4 regions of the Exiguobacterium sp. FD-YE-25-4 genome follow, and region 1 is predicted to be linked to each of the others. Evidence: riboswitches for the same ligand, from Rfam matches in the RefSeq annotation. Region 1 holds a riboswitch; each other region holds the start of a gene.

Region 1 (4,930 bases):
CCGGTGTTCGTTTTCGTTTATCGCGTCCGCTCGCCGTGACGAGAAATTCGAGCGGGTCATCGGAAACGCGAATCGCCAAATTCCCACTCGTTCCGGGGAACCAGTCGCGGGCGGCGAGTTCGTCTTTAATGTCGGCCAGTTCGAGCCAACGTGCGGCAAGGCTCATACGGCAACCTCCTTCAAGTGATGGGTGATGTCGTCAAACGTCTCGAACGGGGCGTAACGGATGCCTGCGTCTTCGCAGAGCGTGATGAGTTGACCTCGGGCGTAGACGAAGTCGGCACGCTTCGCGACCTCGAAGTCGGTCACCGAGTCGCCGATGACGATCAAGCGATCGGCGGGATTGACAAGGCGGCGAGCGAGCGTCGGCTTGCAACAGCCGCAATCGTTCGTACATTGTTCATCGCAAGCGTGCGGCCAAGCGACGGTGACCGTCTCAGCGGAGAAGTCGGCGACGTTGCAGTAGATATGCTCGGGGGCGACATGCCCGTCCAAGACCGGTTGCACGAAGAAGTCCATCCCGCCGCTGACGACGTCAAACTTCCAGCCATGGACCCGAACTTCTTCTAAAAATGCCGGGAACCCTTGGCGGAGCGTGATGCGCTCCAACAAATAATCACGGTAAGCCGGGGCGGCCTCGCTCGGCAACAGTCGAAACATTTGACCGACCCCGGATCGGATGGAAATCCGTTGCTCGAGGACCGCGTCTTTCAACTCGACCCAAGCCGGCGGGGCGAACGCCTTCATCAACGCGATGATATTGTCTTCCGCCGTAATCGTCCCGTCAAAGTCGCAGAGGATATGGGCCGTCATCGTGACGCCCACGCCTTCAACGCGGTATCGAGCTCGTCCGTCTGCCCTTCGGTTTGACCGAGTACGTGAGCGATGGCTTGTCGGAACGCACGAGCCCCGGCGGCTGCACCGTCCGGATGACCGTGAATGCCACCGCCGGCGTTGATGACGACATCCGTCCCGAAGTCCCGAATGATATCGGCGACGAGTCCCGGATGAATCCCCGCGGACGGGACCGGCAAAATCGGCTTCGACCAATGTGGTTCGGCACTCTGGTCACGAATCACGAACGTCTCGTCGCGCGGTGTCGCAAGTGAGCCGTACGGTGACGGGAAGAGCGTCAAATCGGCCCCGGCGAGGCGAGGGAGTTTACCGAGCAAAAGCGAATGACTGATTGATCCGGTCAAGGCGCCGGCAAAGGCCGGATGTGCCAAGATCGGGACGTGGATATCCGGATCGTTCGCGAGTTCGCGCAGTGCGTCGAGACCGTACGTATAGACGTTGAACAGGAGCGCCGTCGCACCGGCCTCGATGAGACGGAGCGCCTGGTCACGCAGACCGAACACGGGGCCGCTCAGCGTGATGGCGTACAGGACGCGTTTCCCGGTCGCCTCGAAGTGGGCTTGAATGACGTCCGCTCCGATCCGGGCCCGTTCAAGCGACGGGGTGAGCGGGTTGTCGTATAAAATCTCGTCGTCTTTGACGATATCGATGCCACCGGCGAACTGATCGCGGAGTTGCTGCTCGAGAAACGCGAGGTCACGGCCGATGACGCCTTTGAAGATGCTCATGACGAGCGGGCGATCCTGAACGCCGAGCAACTCACGAATCCCGTCGACACCGAACTTGGCGCCTTTGAAATCAGAGGCGAGCGTCTCCGGCAACGTCAAATCGATTAATCGGACCGAATCATCGAGGGACAGTTTCCCGAACGTCGTCGTCAAGATGGATGAAAAGTCAGGGCTGACATTATGTAACGGATAGCGGATCGTGAAGCGGCTCGTCGTGTCCGTATGTGTGGTTGATACGACCTCACCTCGGAACGCCTGTAACTGCTCTTGCTCTAAGTGAGGCAAGTCCGTCCATGTGCCGACGGTCAACTCGAGGGCGATCTTGTTGGCGACGGTCGCGACCGCGTCCGTCCGTTTGATTTCATATGTGGCAGTGATACTCATATGGTTCCTCCTTCCAGGCAAACAAAAATGACCCCATGCCGAGGCAAGAGGTCATCATAAAAAAAATGAACTCTTATCTCTCAGCTTACGCTGCAAGAATTAGCACCGTGCCATCTCTGGTCGGTTGCTGCGACATCATCGGGCTTGTCCCTCCGTCTGCTCTTGATAAGAATGTGATTTGAAGTTGTGAAATTTAATTGAATTTTTGCACAGAATCGTCACATCGTCAATTCCTTTTTTTCCAAAAAAAATATTTTGGAAAGTTGTTTCCATATATGCACAAAAAAAGACGAAGTTGCATCGGGAAATTGCCGTTGACAATCGTGACGTCGAGTCCGTAATATTCAGCACATAAGTTCACCGAATCGAATAAACCACTCTTATCGCGAGTTGGCAGAGGGAATTGGCCCGATGACGCCGCAGCAACCGACCACTAGGCACGGTGCTACATCCACCAGACGAATGTCTGACAGATGAGAGGAACAACCAGTTTGGCTGTGCCTCTTTCTCGCGGAGAAAGGGGCTTTTTTTGTGGGCAACGTACAGGAAGGGGAAAACATTATGTCATATCAACCATTTACAGAACAGACCGTCGTCGAGCATGTGAAAACGTTGGGGTTAATCGAAGACGGAGGCATCACGCATTGCGAGGAGATTGGGGACGGCAATTTGAACCTCGTTTTCCGCATCCGACAAGGCGAAACGAGTCTCATCGTCAAACAAGCGCTCCCATATGCGAAAGTCGTCGGCGAAAGTTGGCCGCTCACACTTGAACGGGCGTGGATCGAGCAGTTGGCGTTGCGCGAATTCGCCAACGTCGTCCCTCGTTTCGTGCCAGTCGTGCTTGGCAGTGACCGCCCGCTCGCCTACACGATTTTAGAGGACCTGTCAGATTTTGAGATTGTTCGGACTGGCTATTTGGAAGGGAAAACGTATCCTGAACTGGCCCGCCATGTCGGTGAATTTTTAGGCGAGACGCTGTTCGCGACGTCGGATTACGCGGCCGGGCCGATCGCGAAGAAGCGGATTGAACGTGACTATTACAACCCGGAACTGTGTGACATCACCGAGAAACTCATCTTCACCGACCCGTTCAAAGACGCGGAGTCGAACAACATCGAGACGGCGCTGCGAGAAGATGTCGAACGCCTTTGGCAAGACCAAGCGCTCAAAGTCGAGGTGACGAAACTGAAAGTCGGCTTTGTCACGAAACATGAGGCACTCCTGCATGGAGACTTACATACGGGCAGCATCTTCGCGACTCAACAAGAGACGAAAATCATCGATCCAGAGTTCGCGTTTTACGGACCGTTCGGCTTCGACCTCGGCCAAATCATCGCCCATTTGACGCTGTCGACGTTCCATGACCCGCTCAAACGCTTCGAGCGTTTCACGGACGTCTTGACGGTGTGGGAGACGTTCGAGAAGACGTTTCGGGCCAATTTTGAACGCGCCGTCGAGCCGTTCAACACGGACGGTTTCGTCGACGAGTTGTTGCGGACGATTTTCAGCGACACGATCGGCTACGCCGGTTGCGAACTCATTCGCCGTGCCGTCGGACTGGCCGGTGTCGCCGATCTCGAGACGTTGCCGGAAGCGACGCGGCTCGAACGAAAACGTGACGCGCTCGCCCTCGGGACGGCGCTCATTAAAGAACGCCACAGCGTCGAATCGATTGACGACTTGGTGACACTCCTGTCGGGGGTGCGCGTATGACGGTCCAAAACATCCGTTTCCATTCACAGACAGACGAACTCATCGTATTGGATCAGACGTTGTTGCCGCATGAAGAGCGGTACGTGACGATTGAGACGCTCGAACAGGCCGAACATGCCATCGAGACGCTCCAAGTCCGCGGCGCCCCGGCCATCGCATACTTCGGGGCGTTCGTCCTCGCCAAAGAGGCGGGCCGGTTAGTCGACGATCCGGACTTTACGCGTCGGCTCGACCTCGTCGGACGCCGCTTGATCGCGACCCGGCCGACGGCGGTCAATCTGCAAAACGTGATCGAATCGCTCCTTGATTTAAATGTCGGGGACGACTTCGAGGCGATTGCCGAGGAAATCAAACGCCGCGCCATCGCTTTGTACGACCGGGACGTCGATACGTACCGGGCCATCGGCGAGCATGCACTGACGGTGTTGCCGGCCGGGGGGAACGTGTTGACGATTTGCAACGCCGGTGCCATCGCGACATCGCGTTACGGGACGGCGCTCGCCCCGTTTTACGTTGGAAAAGAACGCGGTGTATCCTTCAACGTCTTCGCCTGTGAGACGCGGCCGCTCCTGCAAGGGGCACGCCTCACCGTCTGGGAGCTCGACCGGGCCGATATCGACGTGACGCTCATCACGGACAATATGGCGGCTTGGACGATTCAGTCGAAACGAGTCGATGCCATCATCGTCGGAGCCGACCGCATTACACGGACGGGGCACGTCGCCAATAAAATCGGGACGTTGCAGCTCGCCGTCCTCGCCAAGCATTACGGCATTCCGTTCTACGTCGCTGCGCCGCATTCGACGTTCGATTTGACGGCGGATGACACGATTGAAATCGAGGAGCGGAACCCGTCAGAAGTCACACATATCGGTGGTCAACCGACGGCGCCCGTCGGCATCACCGTCTTCAATCCGGCGTTCGACGTCACGACGCCCGATCTCATCACCGGACTCATCACCGAGGCGGGTGTGTTCGAACCGACAGAGGCCGCCATCACACATCATGTAGGGGGAACGATTCATGTCTAAAAAACTCTTGATTTTGTTATTCACATTCGTCTTGGCGCTCGTCGGTTGCACGAACGAGCAAGCGGCCCCATCGAAGCCGGCCGAGAAGACGGCAGAGACGAAACCCGTCTCGGTCTCGAACGGGACGTTGCCAAAAGATATCGATGTCGCCCTCATCATGCAGATGTCGATCGGGACGTTCTCGTCGCAGTATATCAATGGGGTGACGGAACAAGT
Region 2 (4,930 bases), 1.1 Mb from region 1:
TTGGCCTATTCATTATCATCGGTCGCATCATTTCTGTTAGACATCGGGTTCTATGCCTTGTTCGTCTATTTGTTGAATCCGTGGTTCGAGACGACGCACGTCTTGATTGCGACGGTCGTGGCCCGTATCCTGTCATCGCTGTTCAATTATTTCGTCAATCGGAAAATTGTGTTCCATTCGAAGGCGAAGCGGGCGATGCCGAAATACTTCGGTCTCGTCGGATTGCAGATGGCGCTGTCGGCCGGTCTCGTCTATGCGCTGTTCTATGTCATCCGCGACGGTGAGGTGTGGATCAAAGTGTTCGTCGACAGCTTCTTGTTCGTCGTCAGTTATTATGTCCAGAAAAAATGGATCTTTAAACGCTAACAGGCCAAGACGTGTGTCTTGGCCTGTCTGGCATGCATATCGTTCAATAAGCGAGTTTTCCGAGCTTGACCGATGTGTACCGGTGCAGTTCACGCGGATCATGGATCCCGGTCTTCTGCATCATGTCGCGCATGAGCAGGGCACAGACGCGAGCATCTTCAGCCGCATCGTGGTGGATGAACGGGACGTTCAAATATTCCGCCATCGTGTTCAGCTTGTGATTCGGCAGACCTGGATACAGTTTTCTCGACAACTTGACGGTACAGCCGTACTCGATCGTCGGAAACGTATATAAATCGTATTTGGCGATCGCTTTCTTGAACGCGCCCATATCGAACGAAGCGTTGTGTGCCATGACGAGATCGACATCCCGCAGCGTCGGATAGAGCTGTTCGAGCACCTCGGGTAACGCTGGGGCGTCCCAGACATCGCTTGGCCGGATGCCGTGGACCCGGATATTGCCGGCATCGAAGTCTTCCTCCGGATTGACGAGCAGTTGGTTCGTTTCGATGATTTCACCGTCGACGAGCAGGCTCCAGCCGACAGAGCAGATGCTGCGACTATCGCGGTTCGCCGTCTCGACGTCGATGGCAAGAATTGAATGTGGCATAATTGATCCCTTTCTCGTAAAAACAAGTATAAAAAAAGTCTAACATATCGTTAGACTAAAAAGCGATTATGCGGCCACGAGGTTGCGGCATGCTTCGGCACAGCGGAGACATGCTTCGGCACAGCGTTGGCAATGGTCGTGCAAGTGGCGGCCACATTCGACGGCGCACGTGTCACACACCTGGGCGCAGAGTGCACCAATCGGTTTGGTGAAAGCCGAATCGGTCTCGAGCGCGTTCAAGGCGAGTGCACACACTTCCGAACATTCTTTCGTCAGCCGGATACACTCGGCGACCATCAACAAGTCTTCTTCTTGTAAGCATTTTGAGAAACAATGATTGCTTGCCCGCATACAGTCGATGACGGCTAAAATGGTCTCTTCGACAGAGGCTCGGTCCATGATAAGTCCCCCTTTAGAATAATGATGTCTTACAATCATTACCCGCTAGCGGATGAGTTAAACCGAGCGGCGACGCAAAAAAGTCACCCCTCGAATGAGTGGTGACTTCAATAATGGAGCATAGCGGGCTCGAACCGCTGACCTCCACGCTGCCAGCGTGGCGCTCTCCCAGCTGAGCTAATGCCCCGTTCGAAAATTATTATATCATCCTAGTAAAACATTTGGCAATGGCTATTTTTAATTTTTTTGAACAAAGTTTAATCAGCACTGAACGTGGGAAAATCACAAATGATGTTATATTACGAAAGCAGGTGTCATGTATGGAAATGATTTTACTCGCACTCTTACCTGCCTTGATGTGGGGGAGCATCCCGCTCATCGTCTCAAAGGTCGGCGGGAAGCCGATTCAACAGTTGATCGGGACGACAATCGGGGCGATGGTGATGGCGGTCATTATCGCACTCGTGTTCAATCCCGGGTTCACGACGCTCGCAATCGTGACCGGATTCATCTCCGGCGCGTTTTGGGCACTCGGACAATATTTACAGTTCCAATCGTTTCAAATTTTAAGTGTCTCGAAGGCGATGCCGATCAGCACCGGCATGCAGCTTCTCGGTACATCGTTGTTCGGTGTCATCGTCCTCGGAGACTGGAAAACGACGACCGAACTATGGCTCGGATTTTCGGCGCTCGTTCTCATCGTGATTGGGGCTGCGTTGACGTCGTATCAGCAGAACAAAGACGGCGACAGCAGCGGCGCCTTGAAGAAAGGCTTGCTCGTTCTGCTCGTGTCGAGTATCGGTTACGTGACGTACGCCGTCCTGACGAACTATTTCGAGGTCGACGGGATCACGGCGATCTTGCCACAGTCGGTCGGGATGTTCGTCGCGGCGCTGTTGTTCAGCCTGCGTGAGAAAGATGTGAAGAAGTTCGATCCGAAGACGTTCAAAAACATCTTGGCCGGGATCGCCTGGGGGATCGGGAACTTCGGGCTGTTCGTGTCGAGCGGTGAAGTCGGAATCGCGACGTCATTCGCCTTGTCGCAATTGAACGTCGTCGTGGCGACGCTCGGCGGGATCTATCTATTAAAAGAAGAGAAGACGACGAAAGAACGTGTCTTCGTCTTTATGGGTATCGGCCTCATCGTCGTGGCCGGATTCATGCTCGGAATCGCTAAAAGCTAAAAGACGGGTCAGACGACCCGTCTTTCGCTTACCAGGCTTGTTCGATGAATGCGTCACGCCCAGATTTTTTCCGGTCCTCTTTATAGTGGGCCGGATTTTTTTTATGGAAGTCTTGATGGTACTCCTCGGCCGGATAGAACGTGTCGGCCGGTAAAATCTTCGTGACGATCGGCTGTTGGAAACGTCCGCTCGCCGCGAGCGCGTCGCGACTCTGCTCTGCTTTCACACGTTGTTCTTCCGTATGATAGAAGATGGCCGGCGCATATTGACTGCCTCGGTCTTGGAATTGACCGCCGTCATCGGTCGGATCGGTCTGAATCCAATACAGTTCGAGCAGTCGCTCATAAGCGAACAGCGTCGGGTCGAACGTGATCTCGACGACCTCATAGTGTCCGGTCGTCCCTGTCTTCACTTGTTCATACGTCGGATCGTCGACGTGACCTCCCGTATAACCTGATACGATCGACTCGATGCCGGGTTGTTCCTCGAACGGCGTCACCATGCACCAAAAGCAGCCGCCTGCGAATGTTGCTTTCTCCATTATCTTGTCCCCCTCATCTTCATTCCCAAAAAAAGCGCCCATGTCATCGACATGAGCGCTCTGTCATATCGGCCAAGGCAATCGCCTTGCTGGTAGTAGCACCTTGCCGTAGCAGGTTGCTGTGAAGTCATAGAGCCAGGTCTCTCGTTCACTCAAGATATCGATATGTAGTTGGTGACAGCATCATACCATCAGATTTGAAGCGGCGTCAACGGTTTGGCTTGCGCCGTAGTTGGAGCAAGGTGGCACCGAGGATCAGGATGACGAGCACGATGGAGAGCGGTAGCGTATACGGGGCGTCCCCGGCATATAACTGTAAGAAGAACAAGGCAAAGACGGACAATAAGACGAGTACGTACGAACGGTTCATAGTAACCTCCCTTTTCTTTCAGTGTACCAAGTTACACATTCGTTGGCGAACGAAAACAGGAAATCAAATGTCGATAGCGAATACCATCGAGTGACCAAAGGAGGAATCAATATGACTGACACATTTGATTTTATGGAACTCGATATCGAATCTGCCCATCGCGGATATAAAGAAGGAACGTTTACGGCACGTGACGTGACGGCCTACTATTTGACCCGGATCGCCCAGTTCAACGACAAACTGAAGGCGGTCATTCAAGTGAACCCGGACGCGTTGTTCGAGGCCGAGTCGGCTGACCGGGCGTTTCGTCGCGGGTTACGCTTGCCGCTACTCGGCATCCCTGTCTTGATCAAAGACAATGTCGAGACAGCCGGACTCATGAAGACGACGGCCGGGGCCGTCGCCCTCGAACATCACTTCGCAGGCCGGGACGCCCATCTCGTCCAAAACCTGCGAGCGAGCGGGGCCATCATCCTCGGGAAAGCGAACTTGTCCGAATGGGCCAACTTTTTGACCGAGGGCATGCCGAACGGCTGGAGCGGTGTCGGTGGGCAGACGCTCAATCCATATGGGGATAAGCTCGATGTCGGAGGTTCGAGCTCAGGTTCGGCCTCTGCGGTCGCAGCGAACCTGACACTGCTCGCTGTCGGTAGCGAGACGAGCGGCTCCATCATCCATCCGAGCGTGCACAATGGCATCGTCGGCATCAAACCGACCGTCGGCCTCATCAGTCGGAGTGGCATCATCCCGATTTCGCGGTCGCAAGACACGGCGGGACCGATGGCACGAACGCTCGAAGACGCGGTAAGGGCACTTGAGGCGATGGTAGGGGAAGACCCGGCGGACCCGGCGACACTCAACCTCCCGGCCGGCCCGCCGTATCGGACGTGCCTCGACGAGCGCCAAGCGGTCGGGATGCGTGTCGGGATCGTCAAAGCTGATTTATCAGCAGAAGAACAAGCATTATACGGTGAGACGACCGAGCTGTTGAAACAGAGCGGCATCGACCTTGTCGAAGTCGAACTGCCCGCCCATGATACACTCGACCAAGGCGATATTTTGTACCACGAGTTCAAACTCGGGATCGAGGCGTACCTGGCCACGACGACGCTCCCGTACGAGACGTTGTCGGATTTGATGGACTGGAACAACAGACATCCTGAGACGATCCCGCACGGACAAAAGACGTTCGAGAAAGCGGAAAGATTGTCGGGACGTCTCATCGAGGCGGCCTATTTGACGCGCCGGCTCGATGACGTGCGTGACGCCAAGACGGACGGACTCGACCGCCTATTAAACGAACAGCAGTTGCACGCGCTCGTCTTGCCTCACGATTTGAACTATGACATGGCGGCAAAAGCCGGGCATCCGACCATCACGATCCCATATCGCTTGAAAGCGAGCGGGGCGCCGTTCGGCCTGTCGTTCACCGGGACGAGTTATGCCGAACGTGACTTGAT
Region 3 (4,930 bases), 590 kb from region 1:
AAGTGCTTCTCGGTCGATTTTTGTTACCCGACGACGCCTTCAGTCTCCTGAAGTTTGTCCGCGATATTCTCGATGATATAGCGGTTACGTGGATGCTCCTGGCACTCTTTCGAGCATGAACGCATTTGTTTCGGTTCACACTCTTCACAACAGAAGTGTTGAGCATTACACACCGGGTTGGCACAATTAACGTAACGGACCGTCTTCGTCCCACAGTGCATGCACTCGGAAACAACCGACGGATTGACCGTGTTGACTGGGACGTTGATGCGCTCGTCAAAGACGTAGAGCTCGCCTTCCCAATTTTCGCCTTTCGTGGCGTCGTCTTTGCCGTACATGGCGACGCCGCCTTTTAGGTGGAAAATGTTGTCGTGACCTTGGTCACGCATATATGCGGTAAATTTCTCGCAACGGACGCCTCCGGTACAGTACGTGAGTAAGGTTTTCCCTTCGTAGAGGTCCTTGTTCTCTTCGAGCCAATCTGGCATGTAACGAGAAGCCTCTACGTCGATTTTGATCGCATTTTTAAAGTGACCAAGATCGTACTCGTAGTTGTTACGAACATCGAGGATGACGACATCGTCGCGATTCATCATCTCTTTCCATTCTGCCGGTTCGAGGTACGCACCGTGCTGTTTAGGAACGTCGAACTCACCATCAAAGCGCCACGTCACAAGCTCTTTCTTATGACGGACAAAGATTTTTTTGAACGCATGCTCTTCGACTTCATCGATTTTGAACTCGATATCGCTGAAAAGCGGGTTCGCTTTCAAGTCGTTCATGTATTGCTCGGTCTGTTCCCAAGTCCCAGAGCACGTTCCGTTGATTCCTTCGGAAGAAATCAAGATCCGTCCTTTGATGCCAAGGTCCTTACAATACTTGAGGTGCTCTTGTGTGAGCGTTTCTGGGTCTTCGATGTTGACGTACTTATAGTACAGCAAGACCCGCATTGGTTTTGTTTCCATGTTATTACTCCCCTGTGTTCAGTTTTTTGCAGGAAAACGAACGTTGGGTTGTGTCGTTCGACGAGCGGACTTGCCTGCAACCACAAGTCCATATTATATGATAGATATCACAGCGAAATTTCGCAAATACTTTTTATTTTTTTTACTGGCGTGCAGGGGGATGCGTCTTCCTGAGCGAAATCGGGTAAAAGGTATTAATGAAAGTCGAAGGTGGAAACTGATATGCTCACATCACTCCAACAATGGATTATCCAACTGATTGAATGGCTGCAAGAGCTTCCGGGAGGCCCATGGGCAGGACTAGGGGCGCCGTTCCTTGAGGCGATCTTTCCATTTCTTCCGCTCGTCCTCATCATTTCGGCGAACGCGGCCACGTATGGGTTCTTGCTCGGGACGTTATTGTCTTGGGTCGGTAGTTTACTAGGGACGATTCTTGTCTTTACAGCCGTCCGTTACGTATTCCGTAAACCGATGACACGGTGGCTCGAAAAACATAAACAAGGGGTATATTGGCTGGAACGCATCAACCATATGAGCCCGATCTCGCTTGGGTTTTTATATTCGCTCCCGTTCATCCCGGTCAGTTTGATCACATACTTACTTGCCCTCATTCAAATGCCGCTTCGGACATTCATCATGGCGGCGGGGTTCGGGAAACTGCTTGTCGTCTTGATTTTTTCGGTCATTGGTGACCAGTGGGAAGAGTTTATTCAAAGTCCGTTCCGCTTATCGATGCTTGGACTGTTACTGTTTGTTCTTTGGGCGATCAGCCGTGGCCTCGAGGAATTGCTCAAGCGGCGCGCCTTCAAAAAACGCAACGAACAACTTCAACGTGAACGTGAAACGAAACGTCAAACGACCCTTCGAAGCTAGTGCTTCAAAGGGTCGTTTTGGTCAGGCGCGCTTTTTGAAACGCGGGAAGTTAAAGACGATGGCCAGCCCTCCGCAAATGAAGAGCAGGAATGGATAGAACATATACGGGACGAGCGCTGGTGACGCCGTATTCGTCAATTCGGCGGCGATGAGCAGCTGTGCCCCATAAGGCAACAGGCCTTGGACGCCACACGAGAAGATGTCGAGCACACTCGCTGATTTCTTTCGCTCGATGTCATACGTGTCGGCGATATTGGCGGCGAGCGGACCGGCCACGAGAATCGAGATCGTGTTGTTCGCCGTCGCAACGTTCGTCGCGCTGACGAGCCCGGCGATGCTCCATTCGGCACCGGCACGTTTTTGAATCCGCGACGTGAGCGCGTCACGCAAGTAAGTGAGCCCGCCGTTATGCGAGATGAGTCCGACGAGTCCGCCCATGAGGAGCGTCAAGAGCGAAATCTCGGCCATACCCATCATCCCGTCTGCCATAGCCGTGACGTATGAAGTGACAGCCAAACTCCCATCGATCAAACCGATGATGCCGGTCAAGGCAATCCCGCCAAGCAAAACGAGAATGACGTTCAACCCGGTCAAGGCGAGAGCGATGACGGCGAGGTATGGAATGAGTTTATACCATTCGAACGCGGCTGCATCGACAGTCGATTCTCCACTCGATAACACCGATAAGAGGACGATTGTGATAAGGGCGGCCGGGAGGACAATCCAAAAGTTGGTTCGGAATTTGTCACGCATATTGGTACGCTGGGTCCGGACGGCAGCGATTGTCGTGTCCGAGATGAACGACAAGTTGTCCCCGAACATGGCACCACCGACGACGGCAGCCGCCGCGATGGCGATATTGACGCCACTTTCTTCGTGGATACCGAGCGCGATCGGGGCGAGGGCGGCAATCGTGCCCGTCGACGTTCCCATCGCCATCGAGATGAAAGCCGCGATGACGAATAAACCGCTCAGTAGAAGCGAGGACGGTAAAAATGTCAGCGCCGCATTGACGGTCGCGTCGATTGCGCCGATTGCTTCGGCGACACTCGAGAACGCTCCGGCGAGCAAGAAGATGAAGACCATGATCAAAATGCCGGGGTTCCCCGCACCTTGGGCGACACGCTCGACCGTCTGAGTGACGCTGCCTTTCGTCATCATCGCCGCGACGATGACCGCGATCAACGCCGCGATCAGGACCGGGAATTTATAAAAGTCGTTATAGTAGATGCCTGCCCCGATAAAGAAGACGAGGAAGACGAGCAAAGGCAATAGTGCCCATTTGTTAGCTGTCGGTTGTTCCAATCGATTCACCTCATTCATAAAATAAAAAGAGAGCCTTCTGAAAAAAGGCTCTCTCTACAAGAAAACACTTTTTTCATCTTTCGAGCAGACTGCTCGCTGGATTTGGCACAGGTTACCCGCTGCCGAGACGTCACTGGGCCAGTCCCTCAGTCTCTCTTGATAAAAAAGTTGTGATATTTAATTATAAGACACGTTCCCTAACGTACCTGTTTCAAATCCGCTTGTCAATAGCAAACCCCCACGCGGTGAACGTGGGGGTGAGTCAGGTCGTTAAGAAATTGTAATGGGCGACGCGGTTGCGTCCGGCGTACTTCCCGCCGACGTAGAGGGCCCGGTCAGCGTTACGGATCGTATCGTCGAGGCGTTTGTCACCGAACGCCTGAATCGTGTCGACACCGATCGAAGCGGTGACGGGGATATCGATTCCGTCGACGTGGAACGGTTTGTTCTCGATTTGTTGGCGGATGCGCTCGGCGATCTCGACGGCGGCCTCAACATCACAACGGTTTAAGAGCAAGATGAACTCTTCACCGCCGTAACGGGCGGCAAAATCTTCGGTGCGGAGTGCCTGGCGAATCCGCCGTCCAAACTCTTGGAGCACACTGTCCCCGACTTGATGTCCGTGCAAATCGTTGATTTTTTTGAAAAAGTCGATGTCGAGCATCGCGACCGAAATCGGATACATCGAACCGTCCGAGATTTGTTGAATCCCGTATTCGTAAAACGCGCGTGCATTCGCGAGCAGCGTCAAGCTGTCGGTCCGACTTTCCGTGTAAAGACGGTCGCGCTCATGGCAACGGCTGATCGTCCGGTTGAACGACTTGAGAAGTTTGACGATTTCACGTTGGATGGTCGAGGGATACCCATAGACGTGTTCACCCGTCATGACGAGCCACGTGCGAATCCCTTCGATCTCCTCGGACCGAACCGAGATGAAACTATGATAGTCGTCGTCAAATTCGTTCGACAGTGGTGCGTCCCATTCGAAGCGCATCTCATATTCGACCGAGGCTTCGTTCGGATAAGCGTGATCGAGCAAATCGAACACGATGTGACGGTCAATCGGCTGACGCGTCTTCAAATCAAAGTACAGGGTACGGTCGAACAGTTTAAACTCGACGAACCCTTCGTCATAGTGATTGAGCCGCTCACATTGACTGAGAAACACTTCGATGGCTTGCGCCTCGCTCTGCGATAACGACACGGCTTCTTTTGCCTCATCATACTGTTCAATCAACGATTTAAAGGCGTCTTGCCGGCCTTTTTGGATGATGAGCCGCTTGATGAAGAACGTCAACGCGGCAGCGATGCTGCTGACGACGAGTAAATTCGTCTCCCGGAACAACGAGGCCGCCAAAATGAAGACGAGACTGACGATATACGTATAAAACGCGATGCTCAGAAAATCGCGGACCGGGATGTCGACGCGGAACCACCAACCGACTTGATACTTTTGCACGACCGTGTTCAAGATGATGGCCAGAATCAAACCGGCGAGCGGCAGGAACGAGTCTTGAGAATAGAAGCCGAGACCGGTCACACCACCAAGTGCCAAGTAAACACCGGCTGGGATGGCAATCTCCAAGAAAGACGTGATGGCGTTCCAAGGATACGTGAAGCGGAAGCGTCGAAGCGCGACGCGCGGTTTCAAGTTTACGAACTGGAAGACGAGGAGACCAATCTGATTGACGAAAAGCGCCGTCTCGAAATCAAAAAACAAGAAAATGATGAGGACGATACTTTCCGAAAACGTGAAGTAGACGCCTTTCCGTTCGATGGAGTCCATT
Region 4 (4,930 bases), 700 kb from region 1:
CGTTTGATGTCCAAGCAGCGGCGGTCGAGGCGACACGCATTCGCATCGAGGAAGCAGCATTGACGGACCGCGTCACTGTCATCCACGACAGCCACGACACCGTCCGAGAAATTGTAGCGGACGAGACACGCCCGATCACAGCCGCCGTGTTCAACCTCGGTTATTTACCGGGAAGCGACAAGTCGGTCACGACGACGGGCAATACGACCATCGACGCCCTCGAGCAACTGCTCGACGTCATGGCCGTCGGTGGTGTCATCGTCGTCGTCATCTATCATGGCCATGATAGCGGCAAAATCGAGCGCGACGAGGTACTCGCCTACGTCGAGGCACTCGACCAAAAGCGGGCCGGCGTCCTCCGTTACGGCTTCATCAATCAAATCAATCATCCCCCGTTCATCGTGGCGATTGAAAAACGTGCATGAAAACAGGCGACTCGAGCGAGTCGCCTGTTTTGTCATTCTCGAATCAATTCATAAAACGTGATGAGCGTCTCCGCGAACTTCGTGTTCAGTCGTTCATAGCCGAAATGCGGGAAGCCTTCGAGCCGGCGGATGTACACTTGATCGCCGCCGATTTTTCGACAGACGTTGAGCGTCAGCTTCACATCGGCGAAGCGGTCGTCCGGCGCATAGAAGCAAGCGAGTGGGAGGCGCGGCAAATGTTTCTTCTCTTCTTGGTGCTCGACGATCTCTTCCTCGATTTCCCGGTATTGCCCGTAGGTGATCTCACCGAAGCGGGAGGACTCTTCGCCTGCACCCATGAACGTCATCATGCCGAGCGGCAAATCCGGACGGAAACGGTCGACCGCACTCGCGACGACTTGTTTCAATCCGCCGATTTGGCGGGACGGATGCCAATCGAACAAGGGTGAGATATACGTCAAACTGCCGAGCGGCACATCGTATTCCTGGAGCAATCGGTTCGTTAACAACGCCCCGAGACTGAAGGCGATGACGTGAATCGGCAGTTTGTACTGGCTCGCCTCGCGTAGCGTGTTCTTGATTAACAGCTTATGGTCTTCCGCCGTCAAGCCGACCGTCTGTCCGGTCACGACGAGAACTTCATATTCGTCACGTAACCGTCCTAAAAACGCCTCGCTCAAGCGTGACGTGAACTGGAGCGGATAGACGATCACGATGACCCCTTTTCGTGATTCTTCTTCGTATGTCATACTGTCACCTCATTTTATTATGTCCATGTTTTTATACTAACAAAAAACATCAGCCGAGACTGATGTTTGTCAGAAAATCCGTCTAGGGTCTTAGCTCGGGTCATAGCGCAAATGAATCAGTTCCATCGGTTGGTCGTACACTTCCTCTTGAATCCGATTCAATTCGATGAACGCCTCATGGTTCAAAAAGGCGATCGCCTGCTCGTTCGAACTCTCGACGTACAGTTCGATTGGTTGAACTTTACGTTCGCGCAGATGAGACAATAAGGCCGTTCCGAGACCTTGTCGGTGATGGGTCGGATGAAGATAGAGCCGGAGCACTTCCCACGTATCCCCGCGGTCGATCGCATGATAGAACCCGATGACGTCGCCTTCGGCTTCACCGACAATGAACAACTGCTCTTTCGCTTCCTCGCTTGAACTGATGGCGCGGACGATCTCTTCTTGCTGATAAGCCCGTTCCATTACTTTTGAACGAACCTCGTCTTGTTCACTGACCGTTGCGAGCGCAATATCGCGGATGGTGGCGGCATCTTCTGGTACGGCTTCCCTGATCTTCATAACGGCATCCCCCTTTTGGCCAATCTAGTAGTATCATTCCCCATCAGCAAAAAAATATCCTGCCCGCTCATTACTTTTTGATGTCGAAATGAAGGAAGACGTTATTTTCCATTTTGACTCGGGTATAAGAGTATCAATGCCAACTTACAAAAAGGAGTGTTACTATGGAACCGAAACTACAACATGATCCAAAACTAGAGCAAGCCAACAATCCAAATCGTCAGTTTGACCAAGCAAATGCAGGTGGCCCTAAAATCACCGTCGTGACCGGGATGCTCCTCGGCGCCCTCGTCGGCGGTCTGCTCGCCTTACTTAGCACGTCGAACCGTGAGAACACGAAACAATCGTTCTCGAGCGCGAAATCGTCGGTCGGCGGTCTCGTCGATACAGTCAAACAAGACCCAGCCGGAAAGGCCTCACAAGTCATCGACCAAGTGAAATCAGCTTCTGGAATCATCCAAGAAGTTGCCACTGACGTTCAAAACGTATACGAGAAAGTCGCTGGTGAAGTCGACACGGTCAAAGAAGACGTGAACAAAGTCGTCGGCACGGCGCAAGAAGCGAAGTCAGATCTTCAATCGATCGGCGAGAAAGTCGTCGATGCGAAAGATACGGCGCTCGGGCAAGAAACTTCATCCGACACGTCATCAAGCAATAACGAATCATCGAATGACAACAAAACACAAGCCTAACAAAAAAACGACCTTTCGCTGAGAAAGGTCGTTTTTACTGTCTTATGCGAAGCGTTTCGCGCCTTCTTCAAGCACTGCCGCTTTATCCGTTTGCTCCCATGGGAGTTCAACGTCTGTACGACCGAAGTGGCCGTAAGCTGCTGTCTGCTTGTAGATTGGACGGCGAAGGTCGAGCATCTTGATGATGCCGGCCGGACGGAGGTCGAAGTTCTCGCGAACGAGTTCGACGAGCTCAGTCTCGCTCAATTTGCCTGTGCCGAACGTGTCGACTGCGATCGATACCGGGTGGGCAACGCCGATCGCGTAAGCAAGTTGAACTTCTGCTTTGTCAGCAAGTCCCGCTGCAACGAGGTTTTTCGCTACGTAACGAGCCGCGTACGCCGCTGAACGGTCAACTTTGGTTGGATCTTTACCTGAGAACGCGCCGCCGCCGTGGCGAGCGTAACCACCGTACGTATCGACGATGATTTTACGTCCTGTAAGGCCTGCATCCCCTTGTGGTCCACCGATGACGAAACGGCCAGTCGGGTTGATGAAGTATTTTGTATCCGCGTCGATAAGTTCAGACGGGATGACCGCGTCGATGACGTGCTCTTTCAAATCAGCTTGGATTTGTTCGAGTGTGATGTCTTCGGCGTGTTGCGTCGAGATGACGATTGTGTCGATGCGAACCGGGTTGTTCGCTTCGTCGTATTCGACCGTCACTTGTGTCTTACCATCAGGACGAAGGTAAGCGAGCGTGCCGTTCTTACGAACTTCTGCCAAACGACGTGACAATTTGTGCGCGAGTGAAATCGGGAGCGGCATGAGTTCTGGTGTCTCTTTTGTTGCGTAACCGAACATGAGACCTTGGTCACCAGCGCCGATCGCATCGATTTCTTCTTCAGTCATTTGTCCTTCACGAGCTTCAAGCGCTTGGTCGACACCTTGGGCGATGTCTACCGATTGCTCATCAATCGATGTGAGGACAGCACAAGTCTCTGCATCAAAACCATATTTTGCACGTGTGTAGCCGATCTCACGAACTGTTTCACGAACAACTTTCGGGATATCCACGTAAGTTGATGTTGTGATCTCACCTGCTACGAGCACGAGACCTGTCGTGACAGATGTCTCAGCCGCAACGCGGGCGTTTGGATCTTCAGCTAAAATCGCATCCAAAATCGCATCTGAGATTTGGTCACAAATTTTATCCGGATGTCCTTCCGTGACGGACTCCGAAGTGAAAAGTCGACGGTTCAAGTTTGCCATTTCGAAAAACCTCCTATAATAAGGGTGATGTGTGGACGGTACTCGTTCCCCTTACGCGTTGCTTTGGGACGGTAATGAAAAAAACCTTTCGCCATGTTCAATGGGAAAGGTTGAATCGTTCTTCCTTACCCTCTTATCGTTCGAAGCTTGCGCTTCGCTTCAGGATAGCACCTTTTCCGAATAACAATGACAAATCGGACGGTTGCTGGGCTTCGTAGGGCCTTGTTCCCTCCACCGCTCAGAATAAGAGTATCCGTTACGAAGACCATCATATAAATGACACCCCGTTCTGTCAAGCGTATCGACTGAATTCGTAAAACTTTTCACGAACTCGCAATAGTTATGTTTGTGAAATATCAAACATTTTTTTGTCGGTTTTCGATTTTGTACTATGACCTGGTACAGAATATGTTAGAATGACAGTGTAAGAAAGCGCTTACTTTAAAGGGTAAAAAAGGCTTGTTTTTGATTAGTATGTCACATATAATAAAAACGTCATACTAATCAAACGCGGAAGTATGCGGATTTCATCCACATCTATTTAGGGGAAAGGTGGGATTCAGGATGGCGACAACGCTCCTGAAAATCGAAGAATTAATTAAAGGTGCCGACATGATGCGGAACTTAACGGTTCCAGAATTGGTGGAAGAAGCCATTCGCAACGGGGAAGGCGTACTGACGAAAGACGGGGCTTTATCGGTCAGTACAGGTAAATTCACAGGACGGTCACCGAAAGACAAATTCGTCGTGCAAGATGAAGTCAGCAATCATTTAGTAGACTGGGGTCCGGTCAACCAACCGATCGCAGAAGAGAAGTTCACGGCACTGCTCGATAAAGTGCTCACGCATCTCGAGACGAAAGACAAGCTCTATTATCTCGAGGCGTCTGCCGGGGCTGACGAGCATTATACGCTTCCAGTGCGGGCCATCACAGAATACGCGTGGCACAACTTGTTCGCGAAACAGTTGTTCTTGCGCGAATGGCCGACACAAGGTGCCTTTGATCCGTTCACGGTCATCTATGCACCGAGCTATAAGGCCGATCCGGAAGTCGACGGGACGAACTCCGAAACGTTCATTCTCGTCTCATTCGCCAAACGGACCATTCTGATCGGGGGAACAGAATACGGCGGCGAAATTAAAAAATCGATTTTTTCAGTCATGAACTTCCTGTTACCGGAACAGCATGTCTTGTCGATGCATTGCTCGGCGAACGTATCGGACGCCGGCGAGACGGCTCTCTTCTTCGGGC

What was found. A riboswitch is a leader RNA that binds a small molecule or an ion and turns the genes downstream of it on or off. The one in region 1 is predicted to bind S-adenosylmethionine.
Region 2: it holds a riboswitch for S-adenosylmethionine, as region 1 does, so the genes downstream of both, msrA (peptide-methionine (S)-S-oxide reductase MsrA) here and AC13H5_RS13660 (2,3-diketo-5-methylthiopentyl-1-phosphate enolase) in region 1, are expected to answer to the same signal.
Region 3: it holds a riboswitch for S-adenosylmethionine, as region 1 does, so the genes downstream of both, AC13H5_RS01665 (Na+/H+ antiporter NhaC family protein) here and AC13H5_RS13660 (2,3-diketo-5-methylthiopentyl-1-phosphate enolase) in region 1, are expected to answer to the same signal.
Region 4: it holds a riboswitch for S-adenosylmethionine, as region 1 does, so the genes downstream of both, metK (methionine adenosyltransferase) here and AC13H5_RS13660 (2,3-diketo-5-methylthiopentyl-1-phosphate enolase) in region 1, are expected to answer to the same signal.

The regions. Positions count from the first base shown of each region.
Region 1 covers NZ_CM168041.1:2,664,727-2,669,656, reverse strand. Annotated here, with positions in the region: gene AC13H5_RS13670 (methylthioribulose 1-phosphate dehydratase) at 1-166, opposite strand, end outside; gene AC13H5_RS13665 (2-hydroxy-3-keto-5-methylthiopentenyl-1-phosphate phosphatase) at 163-813, opposite strand; gene AC13H5_RS13660 (2,3-diketo-5-methylthiopentyl-1-phosphate enolase) at 810-1,967, opposite strand; SAM riboswitch class I at 2,038-2,139, opposite strand; SAM riboswitch class I at 2,345-2,447, shown strand; gene mtnK (S-methyl-5-thioribose kinase) at 2,529-3,683, shown strand; gene mtnA (S-methyl-5-thioribose-1-phosphate isomerase) at 3,680-4,714, shown strand; gene AC13H5_RS13645 (sugar ABC transporter substrate-binding protein) at 4,707-4,930, shown strand, end outside.
Region 2 covers NZ_CM168041.1:1,594,592-1,599,521, reverse strand. Annotated here, with positions in the region: gene AC13H5_RS08290 (bifunctional glycosyltransferase family 2/GtrA family protein) at 1-366, shown strand, start outside; gene AC13H5_RS08285 (3'-5' exonuclease) at 410-976, opposite strand; gene AC13H5_RS08280 (four-helix bundle copper-binding protein) at 1,043-1,375, opposite strand; tRNA gene AC13H5_RS08275 (tRNA-Ala) at 1,490-1,562, opposite strand; gene AC13H5_RS08270 (GRP family sugar transporter) at 1,696-2,559, shown strand; gene msrA (peptide-methionine (S)-S-oxide reductase MsrA) at 2,588-3,100, opposite strand; SAM riboswitch class I at 3,164-3,264, opposite strand; gene AC13H5_RS08260 (hypothetical protein) at 3,309-3,470, opposite strand; gene AC13H5_RS08255 (amidase family protein) at 3,582-4,930, shown strand, end outside.
Region 3 covers NZ_CM168041.1:321,984-326,913, forward strand. Annotated here, with positions in the region: gene trhO (oxygen-dependent tRNA uridine(34) hydroxylase TrhO) at 24-965, opposite strand; gene AC13H5_RS01660 (TVP38/TMEM64 family protein) at 1,188-1,838, shown strand; gene AC13H5_RS01665 (Na+/H+ antiporter NhaC family protein) at 1,860-3,161, opposite strand; SAM riboswitch class I at 3,214-3,309, opposite strand; gene AC13H5_RS01670 (GGDEF domain-containing protein) at 3,406-4,930, opposite strand, start outside.
Region 4 covers NZ_CM168041.1:1,964,898-1,969,827, forward strand. Annotated here, with positions in the region: gene mnmM (tRNA 5-(aminomethyl)-2-thiouridylate-methyltransferase MnmM) at 1-425, shown strand, start outside; gene AC13H5_RS10160 (alpha/beta fold hydrolase) at 458-1,174, opposite strand; gene AC13H5_RS10165 (GNAT family N-acetyltransferase) at 1,265-1,735, opposite strand; gene AC13H5_RS10170 (hypothetical protein) at 1,900-2,427, shown strand; gene metK (methionine adenosyltransferase) at 2,470-3,678, opposite strand; SAM riboswitch class I at 3,809-3,928, opposite strand; gene pckA (phosphoenolpyruvate carboxykinase (ATP)) at 4,243-4,930, shown strand, end outside.